Regions from separate parts of the Photobacterium sp. BZF1 genome, predicted to be linked through region 2. Evidence: predicted binding sites of a transcription regulator. Region 2 holds the regulator's gene; the other holds the start of a gene.
The links. Region 2 encodes CRP, which controls carbon source genes, mostly activating them, when cyclic AMP is high. Its sites were predicted from a motif close to TGTGANNNNNNTCACA; they were not measured.
Positions count from the first base shown of each region.

Region 1: udp (uridine phosphorylase) is a predicted target of CRP. The motif match lies at 3,850-3,865, and genes of this name have one in related genera.

Region 1 covers NZ_JACSOF010000037.1:13,562-22,916, forward strand. Annotated here, with positions in the region: gene BIZ37_RS10315 (DoxX family protein) at 1-427, opposite strand, end outside; gene BIZ37_RS10320 (LysR family transcriptional regulator) at 553-1,446, shown strand; gene BIZ37_RS10325 (GNAT family N-acetyltransferase) at 1,465-2,235, shown strand; gene BIZ37_RS10330 (glucose 1-dehydrogenase) at 2,284-3,018, shown strand; gene BIZ37_RS10335 (LysE family translocator) at 3,046-3,669, opposite strand; gene udp (uridine phosphorylase) at 4,066-4,833, shown strand; gene ygjK (alpha-glucosidase) at 5,489-8,065, shown strand; gene BIZ37_RS10350 (hypothetical protein) at 8,150-8,461, opposite strand; gene BIZ37_RS10355 (hypothetical protein) at 8,479-8,751, opposite strand; gene BIZ37_RS10360 (hypothetical protein) at 8,899-9,213, opposite strand.
Region 2 covers NZ_JACSOF010000050.1:18,533-27,887, forward strand. Annotated here, with positions in the region: gene BIZ37_RS13000 (aspartate aminotransferase family protein) at 1-207, shown strand, start outside; gene astA (arginine N-succinyltransferase) at 317-1,327, shown strand; gene astD (succinylglutamate-semialdehyde dehydrogenase) at 1,339-2,796, shown strand; gene BIZ37_RS13015 (DUF1338 domain-containing protein) at 2,838-3,635, shown strand; gene BIZ37_RS13020 (hypothetical protein) at 3,743-3,931, opposite strand; gene crp (cAMP-activated global transcriptional regulator CRP) at 4,123-4,755, opposite strand; gene BIZ37_RS13030 (OsmC family protein) at 5,026-5,430, shown strand; gene BIZ37_RS13035 (phosphoribulokinase) at 5,530-6,399, opposite strand; gene BIZ37_RS13040 (YheU family protein) at 6,506-6,727, opposite strand; gene BIZ37_RS13045 (hydrolase) at 6,921-7,895, opposite strand; gene BIZ37_RS13050 (TIGR02444 family protein) at 7,922-8,410, opposite strand; gene BIZ37_RS13055 (ABC transporter ATP-binding protein) at 8,397-9,355, opposite strand, start outside.

The DNA of each region.
Region 1 (9,355 bases), on a different contig from region 2:
GCTTAGTGAAGAATGGCAGCGTTTTTTCCAGCGAATATTTGCCACCGCCAAAAACGATAAGCAAACCGTAGACAAAACAGTAAATGGTTGCCAATTCATTGCCGGCCCAGCCTTTGAGCATACCCACCATATATACGGCTATCAACATGGTGAAAAGCAACATGGCAGAGGCTAGCCTGGTAAAAACGCCTAAGATCAGGGCGATGGAACAAACTAGTTCGGCAAATAACGCCATGATTAAACTCAGTTGTGAGCCGAGACCAAAAGGGTCAAAAAACGTCTGCGACAATGCAGCAAAATTCATGAGTTTAGGAATGGCATGGGTGAGCATGGCTAATCCAATGCCAATACGGGTGATAAGCAAAGCAATATCTTCGGCAATTGGGAATTTCTGCTGTCCGGTCATCAGGGCAAATAAAGGCTTCATACGCGCTCTCTTAGTGGCTTAAGCCACATATTTTTTATGGTTAATTTCAATACCACTATAGGGTGATTATTTGGTCAGATATATGCTCTAATATGAACAGCTTTGTTTCATAAATTGAGCATATCATGGACAGGTTAACGGCAATGCAAGTCTTTGCTGTGGTTGTAGAGAGGGGAAGCTTTACTGCCGCGGCCAAGCATTTAGATCTCAGTAGAGTTAAGGTAACGCGTTATGTTGCCGAACTCGAAACTTGGCTCGGCGCAAGGCTATTGCAACGCACCACACGCAGTTTGGCACTAACACCAGCTGGCAACCAGTTCCACAGTCAATGCCTTGATGTTCTGGCGTTGACCAATACCATTGAATACACACTCTCGGATACTGCTGTCGTTCCTAGTGGCAAACTGAGGATTACCTCCACCTCGGCATTTGCGGTCAGCCACCTTACCGAGGCAGTTATTGACTTCCAACGGCAATACCCGGGTGTTTCTGTCGATATGAATATCCAGGATTATAAAGTCAACCTTGTCGATGAACAGGTTGATCTCGCGATTCGCATCGCGGATGAATTGGATCCCGGGTTGATTGCAAGGAAGTTAGCGCCCTGCCACTCAGTACTGTGCGCCTCTCCAGCCTATTTAGCCCAGCAAGGTGCCCCTTCAGAGATAGATCAATTATCCCAGCACCAATGTTTGCTGTTTTCCCACTTTGATACCCATCAGTGGCAATTGAGGCAGGGGGATAGGTTGGAGCGAGTTACTGTAAACGGTGATTTGCGTGCCAATGATGTGATGGTGCTTTATCAGGCCGCTAAGAAAGGGGCGGGTATCGCGCGTTTGCCCCGTTACTTGGTTGAGCAAGATCTCGAAAGCGGTATGTTAATTGAAGTACTCCCGCACTGGCAGGCAAATGCAATGGCCGTATGGGGGATATACCTCTCTCGTAAGCATATGCCTGCGTCATTGAGGGTATTGCTCGATTTTTTGGTGGCAAGGTTTGAGAATAGAAATAATTGGTAGTAAAGGACTGTATTGAAGATGAAAACAACGGACGTGATGCATGCTTACAACGAGCATGAAAGAAAAGTTATCAATGACATTGATGGAAAAGTCATTGATACCGATGGTGTGGTTAAATTCGTTTCTGATAACCCCCAAGGGAGTTACATCTCTTTCTATTCCCTCGACGAGCAATCTGCCAAGGCGGCTATTGAACGGGAAGTCGCTTACTTTTCTCAATTGGGGAAAGCATTTGAGTGGAAGACATATTGTGCAGATGTTCCGCAGAACATCGGTGAGTTGCTATTGAATTTTGGCTTTGAACAAGAAGAGTCGGAATCATTTATGGCTTTAGATCTTTCAACAGTCTCTGAACGTGAAGTTGATGACAGCCTGATAGTTGAAGTCACCGACGCCAAAGGGATCCGCGATGCAGTCAGTGTTCAGGAGCAAGTCTGGGGCGGAAATTACGATTGGCAATATGCCCATTTGCTCAATATGAAGACCCAAACCCCAGACAATATTTCTATCTACGTGGTGTATGACGGCGGCAAGCCGGTAACCTCGGCCTGGATAATGTTTAACGGAGACAGCCCGTTTGCGGGGATCTGGGGAGGCAGTACTATTGCTGAATACCGGGGAAGGGGACATTATTCGTTGTTGCTCAACAAGCGAATCAATGAAGCCAAATTGAGGGGCAAGCAGTACTTAATTATTGATGCTTCTGATATGAGCCGGCCGATTGTTGAAAAGCATGGCTTTGTGTTTGTGTCTACCACAACGCCCTATGCTTTCCACCCACAAAAATAGTTTACCAGCCGGAAAAATAAAATAACAAGTTAGTAAAAGGGAAGCCTGATGGAAAATAAAGTCGCGATTGTTACAGGCTCTAGCCGGGGAATTGGTGCGGCAACAGCAATCAAGTTAGCCACAGAGGGATACTCGGTTTGCGTGAATTATGTGGCAAATCAAAAAAGGGCTGATGAAATAGTAAACATTATTTCGCAAAGGGGAGGGAAAGCCTTTGCCTTTAGGGCGGATGTCAGTGATGAGCAAGAGGTCATTGCCTTGTTTGAGGCAACAGAAAGGCAGTTTGGTAGGGCGAACTACCTTGTAAACAACGCTGCAATATTACTTCCCCAGTCAAAACTGGTGGATATGGATGTGGAGCGTTTCAACAAAATGATGGTGGCCAATGTTACCAGTTGCTTTTTATGCTGCCGGGAAGCAATAAAAAGGTTCACCGATGGCGGAGCAATCGTCAATGTTTCATCTGCTGCTGCCAGAACCGGTGCACCATTTGAATATATTGATTATGCGGCCAGCAAAGGTGCGATGGACGCAATGACAAAAGGGTTGTCACTTGAAGTGGCGGGCCAGGGTATTCGGGTCAATGGCGTTAGGCCGGGTTTTATCCATACCGAGATGCATGCTGATGGGGGAGAGCCGGGTCGGGTTGAGCGTTTGGCACCGAATATTCCTTTGCAACGAGGCGGGACACCAGAAGAGGTCGCCAATGCTATTGCATGGCTGTTGTCTGATGAGGCGTCTTATGTGACTGGCTCATTTATAGATTTGGCAGGTGGGCGATAGTCGCCCACCTCGGATCTTCTCAACTTTTTACCCTGCCGCTAACCATACCCCAACCCCCATCATCAAGGAGCCGGCAATACGGTTTAGCATCTGGACATTGCCGCGCTGTTGCAGGAAACGGCGCAATGTACGGCCACCACTTGCATAAAGCAGCAGGCAGCTAAACTCGGTGATAAGGATAATGGTGATCAGCACTGATAGTTGCGGTACTAGAGCATTATCGGTATTGATGAAAGGAGGCAAGAGCGAAATCATAAATGCCCAGCCTTTCGGGTTGGCAATGGCAGTTACAAACCCTTGCATCGCCAGCCCTATTGGGGAAGTATCAACCTCTTCATCGAGATTATCCGGAATGGCCAACTTGCCACGGGAGCGCCACATCTGAATACCAAGCCAGAACAAGTAGCCACCACCAACATACTTTAGGAACAAGAAGATAGCTGGGTAGTTCAGCATAATCGCGGCTACACCAATCACTGAAGCGATGGACACCAGCGCCACACCAATCAATTCCCCCCACATCATCGGCAGGCTTCTGCGAACCCCAATCGTCATTCCGAGAGTCATTGATAGCGTCATGCACATGCCGGGCGTAACAGAGACAAAAAAGAAAGTGGGAATAAATACAGCCAAAATGGCGAAGTCGATCATTAATTAACGTCCTTGCAGTTAACTATACTGACTTGGCAGTGCAGGATTTTTGAAAAAATAAGCGGCTATTATCGTTTAACTCAATAAGAAAAAATAGTGTGATAAACCGCACGCGCAAACGATTTTTGGTGATCGGTATCACGAATTTATGTAACGTGAAAATCATTGGATTTTGTTTACTGTGACTGTGATCACTCAAATGCTGATTTTAATCAGCTATCGTAATTAAGTGTTTTACGAGCACAGTTATGCAGAAACTGTTTATACCCAAATGATTACCAGAGAGTTACTTTAACGCTGGCGTCTTCCTGTTGAAGCCATTTGGGTATAAACAAAATGAATCAGCCGCTGGCCTCTATTTCCCTATCAGGCGGCAACAATAGAAAGGATATGATTATGTCTGACAACGCAGTATTCCATTTGGGTGTGAACAAAGCAGATCTTAACGGTGCGGAGCTTGCCATTATTCCTGGTGACCCAGCACGTGTTGAAAAAATCGCTAACCTAATGGATAACCCTGAGTTCCTAGCAAGCTCCCGTGAATACACGGTGTACCGTGCGAAATTGGACGGTAAGTCTGTTGTTGTTTGTTCTACTGGCATCGGTGGCCCATCTACTTCAATTGCCGTTGAAGAGTTGGCTCAGTTGGGTGTACGCACTTTCCTTCGCGTAGGTACAACGGGTGCTATCCAGCCGCACATCAATGTTGGTGACATGATCGTTTCTACCGGTTCCGTACGCCTAGACGGTGCGAGCCTGCACTTTGCGCCAATGGAATTCCCAGCCGTTGCTGACTTTGATGTTGCTACAGCAATGAAAGCAGCCTGTGATGCTGATGGTGCGAAAGTGCACACTGGTGTTACGGCTTCAAGCGATACCTTCTACCCAGGTCAAGAGCGCTACGACACATTCTCTGGCCGCGTAGTTCGTCGTTTCCAGGGCTCGATGAAAGAGTGGCAGGAAATGGGCGTTCTGAACTTCGAAATGGAGTCAGCGACACTGCTAACTATGTGTGCAAGCTCTGGTCTACGAGCTGGCTGTGTGGCGGGTGTTATCATCAACCGTACTCAGAAAGAGATCCCAGACCATGCGACCTTGAAAGAAACAGAAGCGCGTTCAATCAAAGTTGTGGTCGACGCCGCACGTCGTATGCTTGCTGAGTAATTAGCTAAAAGCAGTAAATCAATTTATAGAAGCTAGCTCAAATGAGCTGGCTTTTTTTTGTCCGTTTTTACTTTATTACTAGGTAGCATTTGCTATGCGAAGGGTGTTTTACAGAGCCCAAATAGTATTTTGTGCAGAGAGTAGTATTTGCATAAAAGTACGGGCTGTTTTTTGCTCCATGCGAGGTGGTACCGACAGGAATTTACTGTTACATAAGAGAGCTGGACGTTACGTTGGGGATTGAAAAGCGGCTTCGACTAATGTGGTCAAACCAGATACTGTGATATCGAGTCCATCAATATCGTGGTTCGGTAAATTTCCCCATTTATTCAGGTAACAAAAAAACTTACTTGCCAACAGTGATCTGCTTTCAAAATACTACCCGGTAGTAAAAATGACCCTGTGATTTTAATTCCACAAAAAATCATCATATTGAATTTAATTTCAATGGTTTATTCATATTATTCACTTTCAATTCGTTAATTGTTTTACTGAAATATTTTACTGTGACTGCGATCTATTTTAGTTAAATTTTTACTTATTATTATTCCCCCCGCTAAGAAACGAGCTTGTTAATTGAAATAAATAAACACCACCTGCCAGCAAAATAAGACTCAATCAGAGCATGGCATCAGGTGGCATTGGGGATAATTGAATGACTTTTCGTAAAACGTGTTTAGCCGTGTTGATTGGTTCCGTTGTCGCATTGGCAGGATGTAACAGCAGCAGTAGTTCTTCAGAGAAAGAAGCGGGTTTGCCGAACAATGAGTTTATCAATGTGATTGATAGAACGGGGTCGCCAGAGTACCTGCGTGATTATGATCAGTACAGCAACCTGAAATACAACGCTTTTGTCGATAAAGGCGCTTGGCATGGTCATTTGCTGCCGGCTGATGAGCAAGGCTATGGCTCATTTGGCGGTATCATGCAGGTCACGCAGGAGTATGCCCACTTCATGTCTGGCCAGACTTTCGACAAGCTCCATATTACCGACAGTATCAGTGGCGAAGTGTTTGACCTTTCATCGGCAGATGCTGAGATATACAGCACACCGGGGGCATTGGTACAAATTCTCAAGACGGACAGGTTAGAAGTGCAAATGGTATTGCGCTTTGTCACTGATCGCACCTCACTGGTTGAGACCAAGTTAACCAACCTGACTAACCAAGACATGGATTTGCAGTTACTCTGGGATGGGGAACTACTGCAAAAAGCGCTTTCGACAGAAGGTAACGAAAACCTGACGGTTGATCAGGCATACCCAGATTACAATCGCCAAATCCATACCACAGAGAACGGTATCGCTATCACCTTCGGAGACATGAAAGGTAACTGGGCAATCCGTAACGATGATGACAGCGAGTTCCGCATTGCCCGCTCTGTCAGCACCCAGACTCACGTGATGCCAAATGAAATTTCGTTTGCCTCGGTTGCCGAGCAACCGCTCGCGGCGAAGGGGAGTGTAAGCATTTACACTACTTACTCTCACTTGCACAACAATGCGGAAGTTGCCAAAGAAAAGAATAAGGTAACGGATATTTTTAACAGTCCTCAATCATACATGCTAGCAACTGATGAGCGTTGGGCAGGCTATCTGACATCAGGAATGGTCAATGACCAAGCCACTAAAGAGCAGGCAAGGGTCGGCGTGAAAGCCATCATGACTCTTAATGGTAACTGGCGCTCTGCAGCGGGTGATGTTCACCAAGCAACGGTTACCCCATCAGTGACCGCACGCTGGTTCTCTGGCAACCTGACTTGGCCTTGGGATACCTGGAAGCAAGCTTATGCGATGGCACATTTCAATCCAGATGTGGCTATGGACAACATCCGAACCGTTTTCGAATATCAGGTGAAGGAAGATGATCCTATTCGTCCTCAGGATAAGGGTTACTTGCTGGATGTGGTGACTTACACCTTGCCGGAAAACCGGGGGGGTGCTGGTTCCGAGAACTGGAATGAGCGTAACACCAAACCTTCTTTGGCGGCATGGTCGGTGATGGAAGTGTATAACGCACTGAAAAACGAGTTCGACCGTCCGGCAGATGCTCAGGCATGGATAGATGAGATGTATCCGAAGCTGGTGGCGTATCACGACTGGTGGCTGACCAACCGCGACCACAATGGCAATGGTGTACCAGAATACGGTGCTGCGGTGGATCCGTCGCATAACACCGATGATGGCCACATGTATGTGTGGGTGACGACCAAAGAAGACCTTGTCGCCAAATTTGGCCAAGAGAACATCCTTGAGCAAGATGGGGATGATTACAAAGTCAAAGGAATGGATAACTACAACTCCATTCTTGATGAAGTGGTTTACCAAGAGCTTCACGTTGGTGCTCAAGAAGCGGCTGGCTGGGAATCGGGTATGGATAACGCCGCCCGCTTTGGCTTTATTTCGGCGGAGCAGCTAAAAGACTATGCCGACGCTAACCATGGCGGTGATATCGAAGCGGCGAAGAAAGACTGGGAAGTACGTTTTGCTGAAAACCGCGGTAGCAATGATGAACTGTTAGGTTTCTCTATGTTGCAGGAGTCAGTCGACCAAGCATCGTACATGTACTCTGATAACAAGTACTTGGCAGAAATGGCAACACTGGTATCTGACAATGTACCGGGTAAACAGCGGGGGCAGGAGTTCCTAGATGGTGCGGTAGCAATCAAAGACTACATCAATACCTGTATGTTCGATGCGAATACGGAGTTCTTCTACGACATTCACATGGATGTTGACCAAGATGGCAAGCCAACACCTGTGATGAAAAACGGTATTGCCTGTGCTGGTGAGCCGATTGTTGAGCGTGGGCGCGGCCCTGAAGGATGGGGACCATTATTCAATGGCGCCGCAACACAAGAACTGGCTGATAAAGTGGTTCAAACCATGATGAACCCAGATGAGTTCAATACGTCAGAAAAATACTTAGGTGAGGGTATATCGCTACCAACAGCATCACAAACCAACCCGGCTTATCATGCTGATATTTACTGGCGTGGCCGTGTGTGGCTAGACCAATTCTACTTTGGTGTCCGTGCTATGGAACAATATGGCTACGGTACAGAAGCAGTTCATATGGCCAATGAGTTGTTTGCCAATGCCGAAGGGATGACGGAAGACGGAGCGATTCGAGAAAACTACAACCCTGAAACCGGAGCGGTACAAGGGGCGTCGAACTTCTCTTGGAGTGCAGCCCATATGTATATGCTATACCGTGAGTTTTTCAAAAATTAATCATTTTGACTAAAGGCCATTAATTGAAAGCCAGCTCACCGAGCTGGCTTTTTCATTGAAGCAATTAGATATTCAACTAGCTGATTAATCGAAACTGTTGGTATGAAGGCTTCGCCGGGTATACTCATTTCTCTCTTCAGTCAGTATTGAGTAGGTGAGAGTGCTTGAGGTACGGGTATACAAAGGAATATAGACTTCACCATGCTCATTGGTTTTGTACACTTTTCCTCGGTTGGCCGGGTTGCTCACACTGACTCTGGCATTGGCGGCCGGTTTGCCATTTTCGGTTACTTTTACCCAACTCCCTGCTTGGGTGTCAACAATTCGGATATCAGCAAAAGCGAGTGAACTTGCAGATAACATAAGTGCTGCGATACTTGCCTGTTTGAATGTCATGTAAACCTCTCTACAACTTACCCTGACATTGTTGGGGTTTCACCTTCTTCGCTTATTACACTTTCAATCAAAAGAAGGTGATGCTTGGCTTCGATGGAGTAGCGAATCGCGTCGGTAGACAACTGCTTTAGATCAGTATAGATAAGGTAATTCACTCCAGAAAATAAACCGGCGACCAGAACAATCATCATGATCATCCTACGCCACATTCTTTTCTCCATATCGGCAAGGTGTCTTTCAAGCAAGCGGGTAACGTCGTAGTTGGTCAGGTTGGGGCGGATAGGTTTCATGTTAGATAGTGTTTTAAAAGCTAAGCAAAATAGGCCGAGTACCTAGTGTAAATCAGCCAAGGTCAATGAAACCGGTTGAAATGCAAAGCTATGTAAAGAGGGGGAAATGAAGGAGCCAGCTATGTGTGGTAACTGGCTCCCTTGGTGTTAGTTGTCTGAGCTTTTTGTATGTAAGGCGGTTTCAGAATACTCGTTACCATTTTCAGTTAACACCGAATACTCAAGTACCTGAGAATGCCTGGTGTAGAGCGGTATAAAGACTTCACCCCGTTCATTAGTCGTGAACACTCGGCCTCGGTTCGACTTGTTGTTAACACTCACCCGTGCGTTAGCAGCCGGTTGGCCTTGCTCGGTGACGCGAACCCAACTACCTGCTTGTGAATCAATGACGCGTATATCGGCCAGTGTCATAGAGCTGGCTGACATCATTAACGCTGCAATACCGATCTGTTTGAAAGTCATGGGAACCTCACTTGAGTCCTATCTCGATTGTCATTGTCTACTACGAAAGGGGTAGTGCTTTTGTTCACAGGTGAGCTAGAACCTTTTGATTGAAAAATATACCAAACAGGAATATGATTTTTACATACCGACCGTCGGTCGG
Region 2 (9,355 bases):
AAGGGCCTGTTGCTTGGCGCGGCGCTCAATGAGGAGTGGCAGGGCCGGGCAAGGGATATCTTGCTGGCAGCAGGAGAGGAAGGCCTGATGGTACTGGTTGCCGGTACCAATGTGGTGCGCTTTACCCCGTCTTTGGTGATCGACAAAGCCGATATCGATGAGGGCATGGCCCGCCTCGAGCGCGCTATCGCCAAGATCTATTCATAATTTAATCTAACTGGGGCGGCTGGCAGGAGCTTGGCCGCACCCTCCGGCCCTATGCCGGTCTTATCACTAGTTGGCAGCTAAGCTGCAGCTTGCATCAGGAGGGAGTTCGATGCTGGTTATACGTCCTATTACTGCCGCGGATCTACCTGCACTACTACAGTGTGCGGAAGAGTCGGGCCATGGTTTCACCTCGCTACCGGTTAATGAGGAAATCCTCGCTAACCGCATTCAGCATTCCGAAGAGAGTTTTGCCAAGGCTGTCACCCAGCCGGGCTCGGAAGGTTACCTGATGGTGGCAGAAGATACCGAAACCGGGGAAATTGCAGGGACGACGGCTATCGAGGCCGCGATTGGGTTGGATAACCCATTTTACACCTATCACCTGAGTACCGTGGTGCATTCGTCACGCCGGCTCAACGTCCACAACGTGGTGAAAGTACTGACCTTCGGTAATGATTACACCGGTGTGAGTGAGCTTTGCACCTTGTTCTTGCGCCCGGAGTGGCGTCAGGGCCTGAATGGCCGTCTGTTATCCAAGTGCCGTTTCTTGATGATGGCACAGCACCCGGAGCGTTTTGACAACACAGTGATTGCAGAGATGCGAGGGGTGTCGGACGAAGACGGTAATTCACCATTCTGGGAGTGGCTCAAAGAGCACTTCTTCTCGATTGATTTTACCTTGGCCGATTACCTGACCGGTATTGGCAAAAAGGGCTTCATTGCCGATTTGATGCCGAAGCTGCCAATCTACGTTAACTTGCTCAGCCCTGAAGCGCAGGCCGTGATTGGGCAGGTGCATGAAAAAACGCGCCCGGCACTTCGCTTGCTGGAGAAGGAAGGCTTCACCTGCCGTGGTTATGTCGACATTTTCGATGCCGGCCCAACCGTTGAATGCGATGCCAGAAATATCGAATCGGTACGCCATTCCCAGTTATGCCGGGTCGAAATCGGCCAGCCGACCGGCCAAGCCGACAGTATTGTCAGCAATACCTCATTTACCCACTTCCGCGCAGTCGTCGACAAGGTAGATGTCTTGAATGGGACGGCTTTGATCAGTGCAGAAGCTGCCAAGGCACTGGACGTTAAACAAGGGGATCAGGTTCGCCTGATCGCCCAGTAAAGGAGAACACCATGACCCAATGGATTGCAGGCCGCTGGTTAGCCGGCGAAGGACAAGCGATGCAGTCGCTCAACCCTTACACCAGTGATGTTGTGTGGCAGGGGCTGTCAGCGACTGCCGAACAGGTCGAGCAGGCGGTGTCAGCGGCGAGAGCGGCATTGGTGAGTTGGCGCAAGACACCGTTTGTCGAGCGCCAGGCAATCGTTGAGCGTTTTGCCGAGTTGGTCAAAGCACATAGCGAAGCTATTGCTGTGGTCATTGCCGAGGAAACCGGCAAGCCGTTGTGGGAAACCCGTACCGAAGCGGGCGCAATGGTTGGCAAGATTGCAATATCGCTACGTGCCTACCAGGAGCGGACAGGCGAGAAACAAAAAGAGGTTGCCGGTACCCAGGCTGTACTTCGCCACCGTCCATTGGGGGTAATGGCAGTCTTTGGCCCCTATAATTTCCCGGGCCATTTGCCCAACGGCCATATCGTCCCGGCATTGCTGGCCGGTAACACCGTGGTGTTCAAGCCGTCGGATTTGACCCCTAAAGTGGCGGAAGAGACCATGAAGTTGTGGCAGCAGGCAGGTTTGCCTGATGGCGTCATCAACTTGGTGCAGGGGGCGCGCGCTACCGGTGAAGCGTTGGCAGGGGCCAAAGGCATTGATGGTTTGCTGTTTACCGGCAGTGCCAATACCGGTCACTTGCTCCACCGCCAGTTTGCCGGGCAACCGGGCAAGATGCTGGCGCTTGAGATGGGTGGCAATAATCCAATGGTGATCTCCCGTCACTATGGCGAGTTGGATGCTACTGTCTACACTATTATTCAGTCTGCCTTCATTAGTGCTGGCCAGCGCTGTACCTGCGCCCGCCGTCTCTACTTGCCACATGGTGAGGAAGGGGATCGTATCTTGGCGCGTTTGCTGGAACTGACCCGCCAGATCCGAGTGGGTGGTCAGTTTGATGAACCGGCCCCATTTATGGGGGCACAAGTCTCGGTCCAGGCTGCTGATAACATTATGCAGGCCCAGTCGCAGTTGCTTGAGTTAGGTGGTGAGGCACTATTGCCTGCAACCCGTGGCCAAGGGGCGATTGTGACCCCAGGGATCATCGATGTCAGCCAGATCGCTGAGTTGCCGGATGAGGAATACTTTGGTCCTTTGCTGCAGGTTGCCCGTTATCATGAGCTGGATGATGCGGTGGAGAAAGCCAATGATACCCGCTATGGGTTGTCTGCCGGTTTGGTTTCAACCGATGATAGCGAGTGGCAATACTTTATCGAGCATATCCGTGCCGGGATTGTGAACCGCAACCGCCAGTTAACCGGGGCCAGTGGTGATGCGCCATTTGGCGGACCGGGAGCATCTGGCAACTTACGGCCAAGCGCCTATTACGCGGCAGACTACTGTGCGTACCCGATGGCATCGATGGAAGGTGAGCAGACTGAGTTACCTGCCCAGTTATCACCGGGCATCACGCTTTGATGGCCGTCAATCATTCACCAGCCAAAGAGGATAGCGAGCACATGGAAAGGGTAGAGCAACTATTTTCCGGGTTGTGGCAGGATTATATCCAGCGCCTGTGCCCGTCAGCGGCCCAGGTACATGATCTGCTGACCGAAGAAGAGCCGCTGCTCAATGACCATATTGCGCTGCGGACGTTTAATTTGCCAATGGTCGGCCTCGACCGTTTGGCAGCCCCGTTCATCGCGATTGGCTACAAGCCTTGCGGCCGCTACAAGTTCGAGGCCAAGAAACTGTATGCCGAACACTTCGAGCACCCCAACCCGTTAGCTCCTAAAGTGTTTATCAGTGAATTGATGGTCGGGCAGTTCAGTTCTTTGCTGCAGCAAACGGTCAGGGATCTGGTTAACCAGGTCCCCGAGCAAGCGATGCATGATCCGGCCTTCCTCTATGGCGGGCGGTTATGGGATTTGGACTACGCGACCTATGAACTGTTGGCAGCAGAGAGCGAGTATGCCGGCTGGTTAGCTGCCCATGGCTTCGGCGCCAACCACTTTACAGTGAGCATTAACCAGCTTGAGCAATTTACCGAAGTTGCCGAGGTCAATCACCTGCTGCGCCATAACGGCTTCGAGATTAACAGCGGCGGTGGTGAGGTCAAAGGTAGCCCCGAGGTGATGCTTGAGCAGTCGTCGACCATGGCCGACAGGGTGGAAGTAGGCTTTACCGATGGTGTCTATACCATTCCCGGTGGCTTCTATGAGTTTGCCAAGCGCTACCCGAAAGAAGACGGTGAGCTATATACCGGCTTTGTCGAAGCATCGGCAGACAAGATCTTCGAAAGTACCGACGCCAGTTAGCCACTCTTTTACCGGTTCGGTTTTTCACTGGGAACAAAAAGGCCGACGGCAACCATTGCCATCGGCCTTTTTAATATTTGGTCCCCATAGGCCTGAACTTAACGGTTTTAATGCTTGAGGCTGTCGAGCGGGTAGCCCAAATGGGATTCCGGCGTGTGGCGCTTCACCTTTTCGTGCTGTTCAAGGTAATGGCGACTGTCACTGAACCCGGTCATTTCAATAGTATCGGGCAGGGGCGAAATAACGCCGCGATGTAAGTGGTGGGTGCTATGCGGTGAAAAGCGTTCGATGTCCATACCGGTATTCCATTACAGGTGATGAGGTTGATATGCACAATGTAGCACCAAGCGAGCCAGATACAAGCATAAAAACAGTGATGCGGTAGACAGTAATGCCCTGAAAGCATGAAATGGGAGCGCTGCGGGTAATAAAAAAGCCGCACAGGGCGGCTTTTAGATATTGGTGTGTATTACGGAGAGCTAACGGCTTAGCGCGTACCGTAAACAACAATTGTTTTGCCGTGGGCAGAAATCAGGTTCTGCTCTTCCAGCATCTTCAAGATACGACCTACAGTCTCACGGGAACAGCCAACGATTTGGCCGATTTCCTGACGAGTGATCTTGATTTGCATACCGTCTGGGTGGGTCATTGCATCTGGCTGCTTAGCCAGATTCAATAGAGTCTGTGCGATACGGCCTGTTACGTCCAGAAATGCCAAGTCACCAACTTTCTGGCTTGTCACCTGTAGGCGGCTAGCCATTTGCGCAGATAGGCGCATTAGGATGTCTGGGTTTACCTGGATAAGCTGGCGGAATTTCTTGAAAGAAATTTCTGCGACTTCGCAAGGGGTCTTAGCACGAACCCAAGCGGTACGCTCTTGGCCTTCTTCGAATAGGCCTAATTCACCGATGAAGTCACCTTGGTTTAGGTAAGACAGGATCATTTCCTTACCTTCTTCATCCTTGATCAGGACCGCAACAGAACCTTTGACGATGTAGTAGAGCGTCTCTGCTTTTTCACCCGCGTGGATCAAAGTACTCTTTGAAGGGTATTTATGAATGTGGCAATGGGAAAGAAACCACTCTAGAGTTGGATCTGTTTGAGGTTTACCTGGAACCATATTACTAACTTCCTCTGCGTTTGTTGCCCAACAACGACGTCCTTCAAAATGCGGCTGGGCCTAACCATAATTAGTTCGTCGTTTAGGATATTCAGTCAACCGCTGGGCTGCAAGCTCACGTGAATAATTAGTTCAGATTTTATCTTTTTTCGGCGCGCTTTTCTTGATATTGATCTATGTGAAAAGGCCATTTTGTAGTCATAAGTGTGCACATGATCACACAGTTGCTAACAAGTGCCGAAACCCCGTAAAAGTTGTAAGGAGAAAGCAATGCAATCACGAGTGAAATGGGTCGAAAATATGACCTTTCTTGGACAGTCAAATTCCGGTCATAGCGTGGTGATGGACGGGAATGGTGGCGAAAAAGCGCCAAGCCCAATGGAACTGGTTTTGATGGCTGCGGGTGGATGTAGCTCGGTGGATGTGGTTGACGGACTCAAGTCAGCAGGCCAGAAAATTACTGGTTGTGAAGCGCAAATCAACTCGGTGCGCCGTGAGCAGGCCCCGCGTATTTTCACTACGGCCAACCTGCACTTTGTGGTCACGGGGATGGGTCTGGATGAAGTCATCGTAGCCAAGACGGTTGCCGACTCGCTTGAGAAATACTGCTCGGTATGCCTGATGCTGGGTGAAGGCGTCGAGATGACCCACTCGTACGAGGTGGTGGAAGAGTAATTCGGCGGCAAAAGATGGCGATGGGCCAGAGGCAATGGGAAAATCACGCCTATCGCCTATCGCCTATCGCCTATCGCCTATCGCCTATCGCCGGCGCTCTTACCCAATCTTTCCTGTATCAATCAGCTGCTGGATCAGCGGCCGCATAATCAACTCCATCGCAAAGCTCATTTTGCCGCCGGGCACCACGAGGGTGTTATGGCGCGACATGAATGACCCTTGGATCATTGACAGCAGGTAAGGGAAGTCGACATTTTTGATGCCTCGGAAACGGATCACCACGAAACTTTCATCCAGGCTAGGGATGGCCTTGGCACTGAATGGGTTCGAGGTATCGACCGTCGGGACCCGCTGGAAGTTGATATGGGTGCGGGAGAATTGCGGGGTAATGTAGTTGAGGTAATCGTCCATCGAGCGCACGATTGACTCCATTACGGCTTCGCGGGAGTGACCACGATCCCGAGTATCTCTGACGATCTTCTGGATCCATTCGAGGTTGACAATCGGCACCATGCCGATGAGCAGATCGACATGCTGGGCGGCATTGACCTCGCCATCGACCACACCACCGTGTAGGCCTTCATAGAATAGCAAGTCAGTATTTTCAGGCAGAGTTTGCCAAGGGGTAAATGTCCCTGGCATCTGGTTATACGGTACGGCTTCGTCAAACGTGTGCAGGTAACGGCGGAACTGGCCGCTACCGTCTTCGCCATATTGGCGGAAGAAAGTTTCCAGCAATGGGAAATCGTTGGCTTGGGGGCCGAAATAGCTGATATGGCGGCCTTGTTCTTTGGCCTTGCGGATTTCGACGTCCATTTCCGGACGGGTGAAGCGGTGGAAGCTATCACCTTCAAGCCAGGCAGCATTGATGCTCATCATATTGAACATCTTACGGAATGCTTCGGAGGTGGTAGACGTTCCCGCCCCCGAGGACCCTGTTACTGCAATAATGGGGTGTTTTGCAGACATGACAAACCCTGTCGTTAACATTAACGGAAAGAGTTATTAACAGGGCTGGGCGGTAAGGTCAAGCCAGGATGTCAAAAATGCCGGGTCTACAGAGTTCGGGGCAAGGTTAACTTTGGCCCAATTGGCGTTTGGATTTGATATCGATAGTCTCGTGCAGTTCGGAATACACAATCACCGCTTCACCGCTTTGCAGTTGCTTGCGTACCCGGTCAACCTTGGCGGCCAGTGACAACTCGCGCTCGCCATAGTCAGTCCCTTCGCGCAATACGAAATGCTCGATAATGTTAGTCAGGGTATCAGGGTCAAGGTCTTGCCAGGGGATGTTCATGGTTACGGCTTTTCTGTATCGGATGGTAAGGGCAATTATATTGGCAAATGCATCAGTTGTAGAGGGGGAAAGCGCAAGGCCAGCGGCTAGCGGCGAATGGCCCCTGGAAGAGCACAGAGCAAGAAGCTTGATCTCATTAGCGCTTTAGCTAAATCTTTGTATCGCCTATCGCCTATCGCCTATCGCCTATCGCCTATCGCCTATCGCCTATCGCCTGTTTAAACCACTCCGGTACCGTCTTCTCGAGCCAGAAATCCGGCTGGCGCCATGATCCGGTGACAAACCCGACATGGCCGCCGTATTGGCAGAGATCGTATTGGATGTGTGGCGGCAGCGGTTCTGTGGGGATCACCGCCTCGGTCATGAACGGGTCGTCCTTGGCATGGATCACCCTAAGTGGAACGGCCACGTCAGCAAGGCGGGGCAGGCCACTGCAGCGCTGGTAATAATCGGCGGCATCTTTGAAGCCGTGTAGCGGCGCTGTGACGTGTTCGTCAAACTGCCACAGGGTTTGCAGTTGCCCTGCGACTTCACTTGATACCGGCATATCACCAGGCAGGGCTGCGATTTTCCGGCTCAGGTTACGCTTCATCGAGCCGAGTAGGTATTGCTGGTAGATTTTGGAGAATCCCTGCTGGATCCTTTCCGAGCAGGCAGCGAGATCCAACGGCGGAGAAATCACCTGAGCGGCGGAGAGTTCGGAGTGCTCCCCACTTTCTGCTAGGTAGTTCACCAGCATATTACCCCCAAGCGACACACCGACGGCGACAAAGGGCTGGGTAGGTAATTGTTGGCGCAACCACTGGATAAAGAAACGGGCGTCGCTGGTTTCCCCCGAGTGGTAGCTACGCGGCATGCGGTTCATCTCGCCACTGCAGCCGCGAAAGTGCATCATTACCGCGAGCCAGCCTTGTTGCTTGGCGGCATGGAGCAACCCATTTGCATAGGGGCTGTGGAAACTGCCTTCAAGGCCATGGAACAGGATCATCACCGGCTGCTCGGGGTGGCAATCGGCAACAGGCGCTGTCCAGGCTAAGTCGAGGAAATCACCATCAGGCGTTTCAATCCGCTGGGTGAGGGGAGTGAACAATGGCTTGCGACGCAAAAAGCGCGGCAGCAGGGTTTGCAGGTGGGGGTTTGCTAGCCCTTTGGCTGGCTGGAAAGCCATTGTCATAACGGTTCCTCGAAGTGGTTCTATTTCGCCATCAGTTTATCTATCAATGCCACAGCCCCCAGGCGATGGCAATAGCGGGCAAGGTTTGCACCGGATACATGCTCTGCTACGTGGCGGAGCGGCATTTGGTTTAACGTCGCAATCAAGTCGTGCTGTTGCTGGCGCTCCATTTGCAACTCGAAGTTTTTGAGCTGCTCGTATCCGTCACTATCTAGCTGGGGCTTCAACGAGCGGCGCATGTGGCGGTAGCGTTCGAGCAGGCCCTCAGTCGGTTTGAGGCTCTGCTCGAGTTGCTGCCGTTGTTCCTGTGTCAGGTCAATAGACTGCGCATCGAGCCAGATCATTAGCAGGGCCAGGTTGACGCTCCCGCTGTGGAAAGTTTGCAGGGCCAGGCAGGCGGCCTCAACGTCCGCCTTAAAGTAGTGAGTGTAGCTAAACTGCCAGAAGGCATCATGGCTCAGCGGGTCGCGCTTCGAACCATGACGGCAAGGCTCATCATTCAGGGGCATGTTGCTGCTCCATTGACTCCAGTTCTTCCTGTAGCTCCATCCACTCCATTTCTACCTCTTCCAGCGATGACTTGGCATCCGCCTGGATCTGTAGCTGTTCATTCAGCAGAGCTTTGTTCTCCGCCTCATAAATGCTGCTGTCACTGAGTTTGGCTTCGGCATCACTGATAGCGGCATTGAGCTTGTCCATCTTGGTTTCAAGCTGGGTGATTTTCTTGCGGATCGGGGCTGTCAGCTTGCGCAGCTCTGCCTCCAGACGCTTTTGTTCTTTGCGCGAAGCGGCGCTGTTGTCTTTGGTCACTTCCGGCTTGCTGGCCTGCATTTCTCGGCGTTCGTTGCGCTGCTGCTCGGTCAACCATTTGTGGTAATCGTTGAGGTCACCGTTGAACGGGACGACCTGACGGTCGTGAACGAGGTAAAGGTCATCGGTTGTCGCCCGCAATAGGAAACGGTCGTGGCTGACAATGACCATTGCGCCATCATAGGACTGCAAGGCGAGTGTCAGGGCCTGGCGCATATCGAGATCCAGGTGGTTGGTCGGTTCATCGAGTAGCAGCAGGTTAGGGCGTTGCCATACGATAAGGGCCAGTACCAGACGCGCCTTTTCCCCACCGGAGAATGGGCCGACTTTTTCCAATGCCTTGTCGCCTAGGAAGCCGAAGCTTCCGAGGTAGTCACGTAACTGCTGCTCGGTAGCCTGCGGGGCTATACGCGCCATATGCTGGACCGGGGTATCGTCCATATACAGGGTTTCAAGCTGGTGCTGGGCGAAGTAGCCAATCTTCACACCCTGTGAGTAGGCGAGCTCCCCGGCCTTGGCTGGCAGTTCGCCAGCCAGCATCTTGATCAGGGTCGATTTACCGGCGCCGTTGCGGCCGAGTAGGCCAATTCGGCTACCCGGCACCAGGTTCAACCGGATTTTTTCAAGGATCAGGTTGTCACCGT